2 regions of the Rhizobium sp. 268 genome follow, and region 1 is predicted to be linked to the other one. Evidence: predicted binding sites of a transcription regulator. Region 1 holds the regulator's gene; the other holds the start of a gene.
What was found. Region 1 encodes HrcA, which represses chaperone genes, less so after heat shock. Its sites were predicted from a motif close to GTTAGCACTCNCNNNNNGNGAGTGCTAAC; they were not measured.

Region 2: a site for HrcA is predicted at 3,923-3,951, ahead of groES (co-chaperone GroES). Genes of this name have one in related genera too.

What each region holds. Positions count from the first base shown of each region.
Region 1 covers NZ_JAPPSO010000003.1:73,173-78,557, reverse strand. The annotation lists gene rph (ribonuclease PH) at 1-666, opposite strand, end outside; gene hrcA (heat-inducible transcriptional repressor HrcA) at 794-1,882, shown strand; gene grpE (nucleotide exchange factor GrpE) at 1,992-2,624, shown strand; gene OS035_RS06885 (nucleoside hydrolase) at 2,655-3,599, opposite strand; gene OS035_RS06880 (Hsp20 family protein) at 3,838-4,263, shown strand; gene OS035_RS06875 (DUF1150 family protein) at 4,311-4,568, shown strand; gene trmB (tRNA (guanine(46)-N(7))-methyltransferase TrmB) at 4,716-5,385, opposite strand, start outside.
Region 2 covers NZ_JAPPSO010000001.1:469,538-474,922, reverse strand. The annotation lists gene OS035_RS02480 (glutathione binding-like protein) at 62-772, shown strand; gene OS035_RS02475 (hypothetical protein) at 844-1,290, opposite strand; gene groL (chaperonin GroEL) at 1,857-3,497, opposite strand; gene groES (co-chaperone GroES) at 3,569-3,865, opposite strand; gene OS035_RS02460 (TIGR01459 family HAD-type hydrolase) at 4,150-4,998, shown strand; gene OS035_RS02455 (bifunctional riboflavin kinase/FAD synthetase) at 5,030-5,385, shown strand, end outside.

The sequences.
Region 1 (5,385 bases):
GGCAAGACCCATCAGCGAAGTGAATTCCTCTTCGCTAAATGGCGTGCCTTCGGCCGTTCCCTGGATTTCGACGATGCCGCCGGCGCCGGTCATGACGAAATTGGCGTCGGTCTCGGCCGAGGAATCCTCGAGGTAATCGAGATCGATCACCGGCTGGCTGGCGAAAACGCCGCAGGAGATGGCGGCGACATGATCCTTCAGGACCCGGTCGACCTTGATCATGTTGCGGCTTTCCATCCATTTCAGGCAGTCGTAAAGCGCGATCCAGCCGCCGGTGATCGCGGCCGTCCGCGTGCCGCCATCGGCCTGGATGACGTCGCAATCAAGGGTGATCTGCCGCTCGCCGAGCGCCTGCAGGTCGACGACGGCGCGCAGCGACCGGCCGATCAGCCGCTGGATTTCCTGGGTGCGGCCGCCCTGCTTGCCGGCGGCCGCCTCGCGCTTCATGCGCTCGCCGGTCGCCCGCGGCAGCATGCCGTACTCAGCCGTGACCCAGCCCTTGCCGCTATTGCGCAGCCATGGCGGCGTCTTTTCTTCGAGGCTGGCCGTGCAGAGCACATGCGTATCGCCGAATTTCACCAGGCAGGAACCTTCCGCATGCTTGGAAAAATTGCGCTCGAACGAGACCTTGCGCATCTGGTCGATTTTTCTGCCTGAAGGCCGCATTCTTATCTCCTGGGGTTTGTTGACCGCTTCTACGATTGGCGGCGCCCATTTGCAAATTCCCTTTTGCCACGGCTGCGAGTTTGACTTACTTTTCGCGAAGTATCATCAGCGCGGGTTCGAGAGTTTCATGGGCATCAGGTCGACATCGGTTTCGGATGCCGTTGCTGCGCTGGACGAGCGCTCCAGGGAAATTTTTCGCCGCATCGTCGAGGGCTATCTGGAGAGCGGCGAGCCGCTCGGGTCGCGCAATCTGTCCCGCCTGCTGCCGATGTCGCTGTCGCCGGCCTCGGTGCGCAACGTCATGAGCGATCTCGAGGATCTCGGCCTCATCTATTCGCCGCATATCAGCGCCGGCCGGCTGCCGACCCAGATCGGCCTGCGTTTCTTTGTCGATGCCTTCATGCAGGTCGGCGATCTCTCCGCCGAGGACCGCGCCAGCATCGACCGCCAGGTGCGGGCCGAAAGCGGCGGCAATCCGGTGGAATCGATGATGAACGAGGCGAGCCGCATGCTGTCGGGCATTTCGCGCGGCGCCGGCTTGGTCATCACCTCGAAAAGCGATCCGGTGCTCAAACATGTCGAGTTCATCCGGCTGGAGCCGACAAAGGCGCTGGCCGTGCTCGTCGGCGATCACGACCAGGTGGAAAACCGCATCATCGAGCTGCCGGCGGGCGTTACCTCCTCGCAGCTGGCCGAGGCGGCGAATTTTCTCAATGCCCACATGTCCGGCCAGACCCTGCCGGAGCTGCGCAAACAATTAAGTCAGCTGAAGGATAACGTCCGCCACGAACTCGATGCCCTGTCGCGTGATCTCGTCGAGCGCGGCATCGCGGTCTGGGCCGGCAGCCCCGACGAGGGAAAGCCGGCGCAGCTGATCATCCGCGGCCGCGCCAACCTGCTTGAAGGTCTCGCCGGCGCCGAGGATCTCGACCGGCTGCGGATGCTGTTCGACGATCTCGAAAAGAAAGACAGCCTGATCGAGATCCTCAATCTCGCCGAAACCGGCTCGGGCGTGCGTATCTTTATCGGCTCGGAAAATAAGCTCTTCTCGCTGTCCGGCTCATCGCTCATCGTTGCGCCCTATCGTGACGACGACGATCGCATCGTCGGCGCCGTCGGCGTCATCGGCCCGACGCGGCTCAATTATTCCCGTATCGTGCCGATGGTGGACTACACTGCCCAGCTCGTCTCCCGGCTTTCACGCAATTCGCTTTGACCACTTTGACGAAGACCGCGGAATTTTCGCTTCTTTGTCACGCAGACTTGATTTTTTTCGGTCAAACCTCGATATCGGGCGCATCTGAAGACACCAACCGGAGACCGTCATGACCGATGACACGACGAAAAACGGACCTGACGCAACTGCGGCCGATGCCGCAGCCGACGCTGCCGCCTACGTCGAGAACGATATTGCGCAGGAAGAGGCGCCCCAGCCTGATGCACTCGAGCTTCTGAAAGCCGAAAACGGCGAACTGCGCGACCGCTATCTGCGCCTTGCCGCCGAAATGGATAATCTGCGCCGCCGCACCGAGCGTGAGGTCAAGGACGCCAAGTCCTATTCCGTCGCCGGTTTCGCGCGTGACATGCTCGCCGTCTCGGACAATCTGCGCCGGGCGCTGGATGCCATTCCGGCAGAGGTCAAGGACGCGGCCGATGCCGGCCTGACCACGCTGATCGAGGGCGTCGAGATGACCGAGCGCGCCATGCTGTCGGCGCTCGAGCGCCACGGCGTTCGCAAGCTGGAGCCGGTCGGCCAGAAGTTCGATCCGAATTTCCATCAGGCGATGTTCGAAGTGCCGAACCCGGATGTGCCGAACAACACGGTCGTCCAGGTCGTGCAGGCAGGCTTTTCCATCGGCGAGCGCGTGCTGCGCCCGGCCATGGTCGGCGTCGCCAAGGGCGGTCCGAAGGCCGCCGAAGCCGAAACCAATTCGGTCTTCGACGAGAAGGACGCCTGAACCTTCTCCCTTTGGAGAAGGATGCCGAAATCAGATGCGGGCGAAGCGTTCGATCAAAAGATCGAAGAAGCCGTCCGCATCGACTTGGCGCATGACCTTTGCATTGCGCTTGCGCTCGGTGACATGCCACCAGTCGACGACCGTCATGCCGACGGTGAGTTCGGAGTGGATCTCGATTTCGACATTGCAGTCCCGGCCGTTGAAAAGCTCCGGCTTCAGCAGGTAGGCGATCACGGTCGGGTCATGCAGCGGCCCGCCGTCGGAGCCGTATTTCTCGATATCGAAGCGTTCAAAGAATTCCAGCATCTCGACCATCGCCTTTGCCGGCGCCGTGCCGATCTCGGCCATGCGCTTCACCCGATCCTTGCGGGTCAGCAACTGGTGCGTCACGTCAAGCGGCATCATCACGATCGGAACGCCCGAGCGGAAGACGATATCGGCGGCCTCGGGATCGACGTAAATATTGAATTCGGCTGCCGGCGTGATGTTGCCGCCCTCGAAAAAACCGCCGCCCATCATCACCAATTCGCGGATGCGCGGGGCGATGTCGGGCGCCTTCTGTAAGGCCAGGCCGATATTGGTGAGCGGCCCGAGCGTGCAGAGCGTCACCGTGCCTTCTTCCTCACGCCGCAGCGTCTCGATGATGAAGTCGACGGCATGTCCCGTTTGCAGCGCCATCGTCGGCTCGCTGAGGTGAGGACCGTCGAGGCCGGTCTTGCCGTGTACATGCTCGGCGGTCACCAGCTTGCGGGCGATCGGCGCGTCGGCGCCGGCAAAGACCTTCGTCTCCGTCTGGCCGCAGAGTTCACAGACGATGCGCGCATTGCGGCTGGTCAGCGAAAGCGGCACGTTGCCGGCGACCGTGGTGATCCCCAGCAACTCCAGCTCGTCGGGACTGCCGAAGGCCAGCATAATGGCGGCCGCGTCGTCCTGGCCGGGATCCGTGTCAATGATGATCTTTCTTGCGCTTGCCATCCGATGCACCGTTTTCTTCATTTCTCGTCACAAATCGGCACATTCTGCGCCGGCCCGTTTTGATGCGAGGCAGCCGGCGCTTTGTCAAGCAAGGAGCCATCACCACCTTAAAATTGAGGGGTGGTGCCGAGACGTCACCCGCGTCTTGCAGCGCCGGGGTGCTGTCCCCATATTAGCGGCATCCGGATGCTGCCCTTAAGGTCCGGGATGGTCGCTTGCATCAAGGACTTGAAAAGAGATGAGCCGCATTACCCCTTTCGCCAGCCCGCTGCTTCTGGGCTTCGATGCCATGGAAAAGACGCTGGAGCGCATTTCCAAGGCGAGCGACGGATATCCGCCTTACAATATCGAACGCATCGCCGCCGATAACGGCGCGCCGGAACGTCTGCGCATCACGCTGGCTGTCGCCGGCTTCGGCGAGGAGGAACTCGATGTTTCCATTGAGGAGAACCAGCTTCTGATTCGCGGCCGTCAGGTGGAGCACGGCGAACGGGACTATCTCTATCGCGGCATCGCCGCCCGTCAGTTCCAGCGCACCTTCGTTCTGGCCGACGGCATGCAGGTGCTCGGCGCCGGTCTGAAGAACGGTCTGCTCTCCGTCGATCTAATTCGACCGGAGCCCGCGCGCATGGTCAAGAAAATTAACATTTCGGTCTCACAGTAGCACAACGGTTTGTCGAACCGTTGGTCCCTTCTTCCGGAGGAACAGGAATGTTGATGAAAGAAGCCACGTCTCACTTGACCAAATCCGAGCTTGCCCACATCGGCAGCGGCGAGGTCGCCTATATCAGAAAGATGCGCACCGAAGAGGTCGCCAAGTGTTTTCCCGAGGCGCCGGATATCGATCCGAACGTCGATCTCTGGGCACTTTTCGGCGCCGACGGCACGCCGATCCTCTTGACGGACAACCGCTCCAGCACCTTCTTCAAGGCTGCCGAGGATGAATTGAAGACGGTCAGCCTCCACTGACCGTCAAGATAATGCCTGGCGCGTTGTGCTGCTTTTGCGGTGCACTATCGCTTATTCGATTTCGCTGCGGAGGCTGCGTCAGGATAGGCTCATCGTTCGTGCCACACGGCACGCCCGTCACTATTGCCCTTTAGCCGCCGTTGAAACTCAGATCTTCCTGAACGTCAAATAGGCCGAAGACCGGCCCTCGCGTCGCGCCTTGGCCTCGTAGCGTGTGCTCGGCCAGCCCTCATAGGGCGTCAGCCAGTCCGCCGCATTGTCAGCCAGCCAGTTGAAGCCGCCATGGTCGCGGCATTTGAGCAGCGTCCAGTTCACATAGGTGTCGATGTCGGAGGCGAAGCAGAACAGGCCGCCCGGCTTCAGCACGCGGTGAAAGCGATCGAGATTGGTCTTCGAGACGAAGCGGCGCTTCCAGTGCTTCCGCTTCGGCCAGGGATCGGGATAGAGCAGGTCGATCTGATCGAGCGAAGCGTCCGGCAGCCAGTCGAGGAGTTGCGTCGCGTCGTCATTATAGACGCGAATATTGCGCGCCCCGGTCTCGCCGATGCGCGACAGCAGCTTCTGCATGGAATTGACGAAGGGCTCGACGCCGATGAAGCCGGTCGAAGGCCTCTCGAGTGCGCGGTGGATCAGGTGCTCGCCGCCGCCGAAACCGATTTCCAGCCGCAATCTGTCGACCGGAACCGTAAAGAGGGACGTCAGCGGCTCCAGCGGAGCCGCCGAAAGATCGATAAGGAATGCCGGCAGCAGGCTGTTCAGCGTCTCGGCCTGGTGTTCGCGCAGGGCCTTGCCTTTGCGGCGACCGAAGAAGGCTTCA
Region 2 (5,385 bases), on a different contig from region 1:
ACGGCCGCTTGCCTTTGCCGCACCCGGTCTCTTATGGTCGGCGCCCAACAAGGAGAATCCGATGGCAGATCTGTCCGCATTTCCGATCACGAAGCGCTGGCCGGCGAAAAATTCCGACATCATCCAGCTCTATTCCCTGCAGACCCCAAATGGGGTGAAAGTATCGGTCGCCCTCGAAGAGTTCGGGCTCGCCTATGAGCCGCATTATATTTCCTTCGCCGCCAACGAGCAGAAGTCGCCGGAATTCGAATCCCTCAACCCGAACGGCCGCATTCCGGCGATCATCGATCCGAACGGGCCTGATGGTAAACCGATCGGCCTTTTCGAATCCGGCGCCATCCTGCTTTATCTCGCGGAAAAGACGGGCAAGCTCATCCCCGAGGATGCTGCCGGCCGCTATGAATGCATCCAGTGGGTGTTTTTCCAGATGGCCGGTATCGGCCCGATGTTCGGCCAGTTCGGGCATTTCTACAAATTCGCCGCCGACAAGGTCGCCAACAATTCCTATCCGGTGGAGCGCTATCGCGACGAATCCAAGCGGCTGCTCGGCGTGCTCGAAGGCCGCCTGAAGGGTCGGCAGTGGATCATGGGCAATCAGTATACGATCGCCGACATCACCACCTTCACCTGGGTTCGCGGCGCCGATATCTTCTACGGCGGCCGCGAGGTTCTCGACTATGCGAATTTCCCCGCCGTGATGGACTGGCTGCAGCGCTGCATCGCCCGTCCGGCCAGCGAGAAGGGGCTCAACATTCCGGTCAAGCCGGAGTAGGGACTGCCGGAAAACACAAAGACCGTCCCCGGGGAACTCGGAGACGGCCTTTTTGCTCTGCATGGGTGGTCTTATCGCGGACTTGTGATCTGCCTTGCGCCTTCGAGCTTGAAGCGCGGAAAAATAAAGACGCCGACCATGCTGCCGCTGTATTTTTCCTCGAGCCCGTTCGACTCGCCCATGCAGAAGAGCGGCTGGCGCAAGCCGTTCGGCATGATGATCGTCGTCGAAAAACAGAAGGAGGAGCAGAGCGTCGCCGCCTGCTCGAATAGCTCCAGGATGTGGCCGCGGTCCTTGCTGTCATAGCAGCGGATCAGGCTCAATAGCCCGCAGTCTCGTGCGGAGAGGCCGTGCAGCATCGCGCTCCATTCGCCGAGGCGGAGCATGCCGCTCGACAAATCTCCGGTCCAGGCCTCGGAAATCGAAAACTGAGCCACCATCTCGTCATTTTGATTGTGGTGCTCCAGCGAGCCGGGTGTCAAAGGTACGGCTGCATTGGCTTTGGCGATCTTAAACAAGGCGTTCCCCCGTTCGGATGCAGCTCCTCCGCCGCACGCTCGGTAAACACAAAAACAGGATCACGCAGCAGCAGGCATGATGCCCGTGCTTTTACCGGCGATTGTTGCCGCGGCCCTCGGGCCGGCGGAACGTCAAGGATCGTCTCTCGCGCCCGTTTGGTAGGCGCACTTCAATTGCAGCGCGGATTTATAGGAGCTTTTGAACAAACGGCAACGGCTTTTTAAGGGGTGTTCGGATCGGCATTTTCCCCTGGGATGCCGCCACTCTCGCCTTATCCAGCGGGAAAGCCGCGCCGACACATCAATTTCGCGCGATTTGGATACCATTCCACTCGATATGAGGTCAGAAATGGCGCCCCAACACCGCATTCCCGCGCCGAGGCCGGCGGCCTGAAAAAACGCGCCAACGCAAGTTTCGCGCAAGTTTCCGGGGCAGGAGCCGGCAACGCGCCATAAAATTGCGCGCAACGGACCGAATCGCTTTGAGCGCAAAAGAAAAGGGCGACCCGAGGGCCGCCCTTCCTATTCCGGATGCCGGAATGGTGATCAGTGCAGGCTTTCGCCTATCACATCATGTCCATTCCGCCCATTCCGCCCATGCCGCCAGGCATGCCGGCAGGGGCATCCTTCTTCGGCAGTTCGGCGATCATGGCTTCGGTGGTGATCAGCAGCGATGCGACAGAAGCAGCGTTCTGCAGCGCGGTGCGAACGACCTTGAGCGGGTCGACGATACCCATGGAGATCATGTCGCCGAATTCGGACGTCTGGGCGTTGTAGCCGTAGTTGTCTTCATTCTTGTCCAAGACCTTGCCGACAACGATCGAGGCTTCGTCGCCTGCGTTTTCAGCGATCTGGCGAACCAGCGACTGCAGGGCGCGGCGAACGATGTTGATGCCGGCTTCCTGGTCGTCGTTTGCACCCTTGACGGTGATCTTCGTGGAGGAGCGCAGGAGTGCGATACCGCCGCCGGGGACGATGCCTTCCTGAACGGCAGCGCGCGTCGCGTTGAGGGCGTCGTCGATGCGGTCCTTCTTTTCCTTCACTTCGACTTCAGTCGAGCCGCCGACGCGGATGACGGCAACGCCGCCAGCGAGCTTGGCAAGGCGTTCCTGCAGCTTCTCGCGGTCGTAGTCGGAGGTGGTTTCTTCGATCTGGGCCTTGATCTGGGCAACACGGCCTTCGATGTCGGACTTGGCGCCCGAACCGTCGACGATCGTGGTGTTTTCCTTGGAGATCGAAACCTTCTTCGCACGGCCGAGCATGTCGAGCGTGACGCTCTCGAGCTTGATGCCGAGGTCTTCGGAGATCACGGTGCCGCCGGTCAGGATGGCGATGTCTTCGAGCATGGCCTTGCGGCGGTCGCCGAAGCCAGGAGCCTTGACGGCAGCGATCTTGAGACCGCCGCGCAGCTTGTTGACGACGAGCGTAGCAAGAGCTTCGCCTTCGACGTCTTCAGCGATGATCAGGAGCGGCTTGCCGGTCTGGACGACAGCTTCGAGAACCGGAAGCATCGACTGCAGGTTCGAGAGCTTCTTCTCGTGAAGGAGAATGAAGACGTCTTCGAGGTCGGCGATCATCTTTTCCGGGTTGGTCACGAAGTAGGGGCTGAGGTAGCCGCGGTCGAACTGCATGCCTTCGACGACTTCGAGTTCGGTTTCGGCGGTCTTGGCTTCTTCAACTGTGATGACGCCTTCGTTGCCGACCTTCTGCATGGCTTCAGCAATGTCGAGACCGACCTGCTTGTCGCCGTTTGCCGAGATCGTGCCGACCTGTGCAACTTCTTCAGAGGTGGAGATCTTCTTGGCCTTGGCCTGGAGATCCTTCACGACGTCGGCCACAGCGAGGTCGATACCGCGCTTCAGGTCCATCGGGTTCATGCCGGCTGCAACGGCCTTGTTGCCTTCGCGAACGATCGCCTGGGCAAGAACGGTTGCAGTCGTGGTGCCGTCGCCGGCGATGTCGTTGGTCTTCGAAGCAACTTCGCGGACCATCTGGGCGCCCATGTTTTCGAACTTGTCTTCGAGTTCGATTTCCTTGGCGACGGAAACGCCGTCCTTGGTGATGCGCGGAGCGCCGAAGGACTTGTCGATGATGACGTTACGGCCCTTCGGGCCGAGCGTTACCTTGACTGCATCGGCGAGAATGTCGACGCCACGCAGCATCTTTTCGCGCGCGGTACGACCAAACTTGATTTCTTTAGATGCCATGATTGAAACTCCTCAATTCGAGTGTCCGGGTTTTGGGACCCGTCGGCTACGTCGGAAAGGCCAGCGGCTGATCAGCCGATGATGCCCATAATGTCGGCTTCCTTCATGATCAGAAGGTCTTCGCCGTCGATCTTGACTTCGGTGCCGGACCACTTGCCGAACAGGATGCGGTCGCCAGCCTTGACGTCGAGTGCGACGACCTTGCCGGACTCGTCACGAGCGCCGGAACCGACGGCGACGATTTCGCCTTCCTGCGGCTTTTCCTTGGCGGTATCGGGAATGATGATGCCACCCTTGGTCTTGGCTTCGGACTCAACGCGGCGAACAACGACGCGGTCGTGAAGGGGGCGGAAGTTGGTGCTTGCCATTGTCTAATCCCTCGATCGAATGACATTCGCGGGCCGGAGCGGCCCACATGGATAGATGTTAGCACTCCCTTGCAGTGAGTGCTAGCGACGAGCATTTAGGGATGGCTCCGAGAGGAGTCAATGAGAGCAATCACGAATTTTTGTGCCGGAATTGTGAAGAGGCCGGAGAATTGCGGAGATTGCCGCCGAAACCGGCATGCTGGGCGAACGGCAAAGAAAATTCCTTGCCATCGCCTTGCGCCTTTGCAATGTCACCGGTGACTGAAGCAAATCGGGAAATCGGAATGGCCAGGCGGATAGAAAACTTCTCGGAAATCACAGCTCACTATGACGTGGTGCTCTGCGATGTCTGGGGCGTCGTTCACAATGGCGTCGATCCGTTTCCGAAGGCGGCCGCAGCTCTTGAAGCGGCCCGCGCCAGCGGCGTCGCCGTCGTCCTCATCACCAATTCGCCGCGCCTTTCCTGGCAGGTGGTCGAGCAACTGCGCCAGATCGGCGTTCCCGACGGCGCCTATGACCGGATCGTCACCTCTGGCGACGTCACGCGCCGGCTGATCGCCGAAGGGCCGAAGACGGTCTTTCTGCTCGGCCCCGAGCGTGACAGCCCGCTGCTCGACGGCCTCGATGTCGAGCGCCGGCCGGCTGAAGAAGCGCAATCGCTCGTCTGCACCGGCTTTTTCGACGATGAGACCCAGAAGCCGGAGGATTACACCGACATGCTTCTGGAGTTCAAATCCCGCGAGGTGCCGATGATCTGCGCCAATCCCGACCTCGTCGTCGAGCGCGGCCATCGCATCATCCCCTGCGCCGGCGCCATGGCCGCCTATTACGAGCAGCTTGGCGGCAGCACTCGCATCGCCGGAAAACCGCACCGGCCGATCTATGAGGCGACGCTGGCCGCTGCCCGCGAGCTTCGCGGCGATTTCCCCGTCGAGCGCGTGCTGGCAATCGGCGACGGCATGCCGACCGATGTGCGCGGCGCCTTGAATTATGGCCTCGACCTTCTCTACATCAGCGGCGGTATCCACGCCCGGGAATACACCTTGAACGGCGAGACCGACGAGGCGATCCTCAACGCCTATCTCGATCGGGAAAACGCCGCGCCGAAGTGGTGGATGCCCCGCCTTGCATGAAGACACGCCTTGCATAAAGAGAAGCCAGCCGATGACCGTCTTCCACCGCAATGAAACCCGGGAACCCTTGCCCGCCCATCTCAAGGGCGGCGTCATTGCCATCGGTAATTTCGACGGCGTGCACCGCGGCCACCAGTCGGTGCTCAACCGCGCACTCGAAATCTCCAAGGCGCGCGGCATCCCGGCTTTGGTGCTGACGTTCGAGCCGCATCCGCGCACGGTCTTCCGGCCCGAGACCCCGGTCTTTCGCCTCACGCCTGCGCCGCTGAAGGCCCGCATCCTGGAAACGCTGGGCTTCAACGCGGTGATCGAATACCCCTTCGACTACGAGTTCTCGCAGCGCTCGGCCGATGATTTCATCCATTCGATCCTCAAGGATTGGCTCGG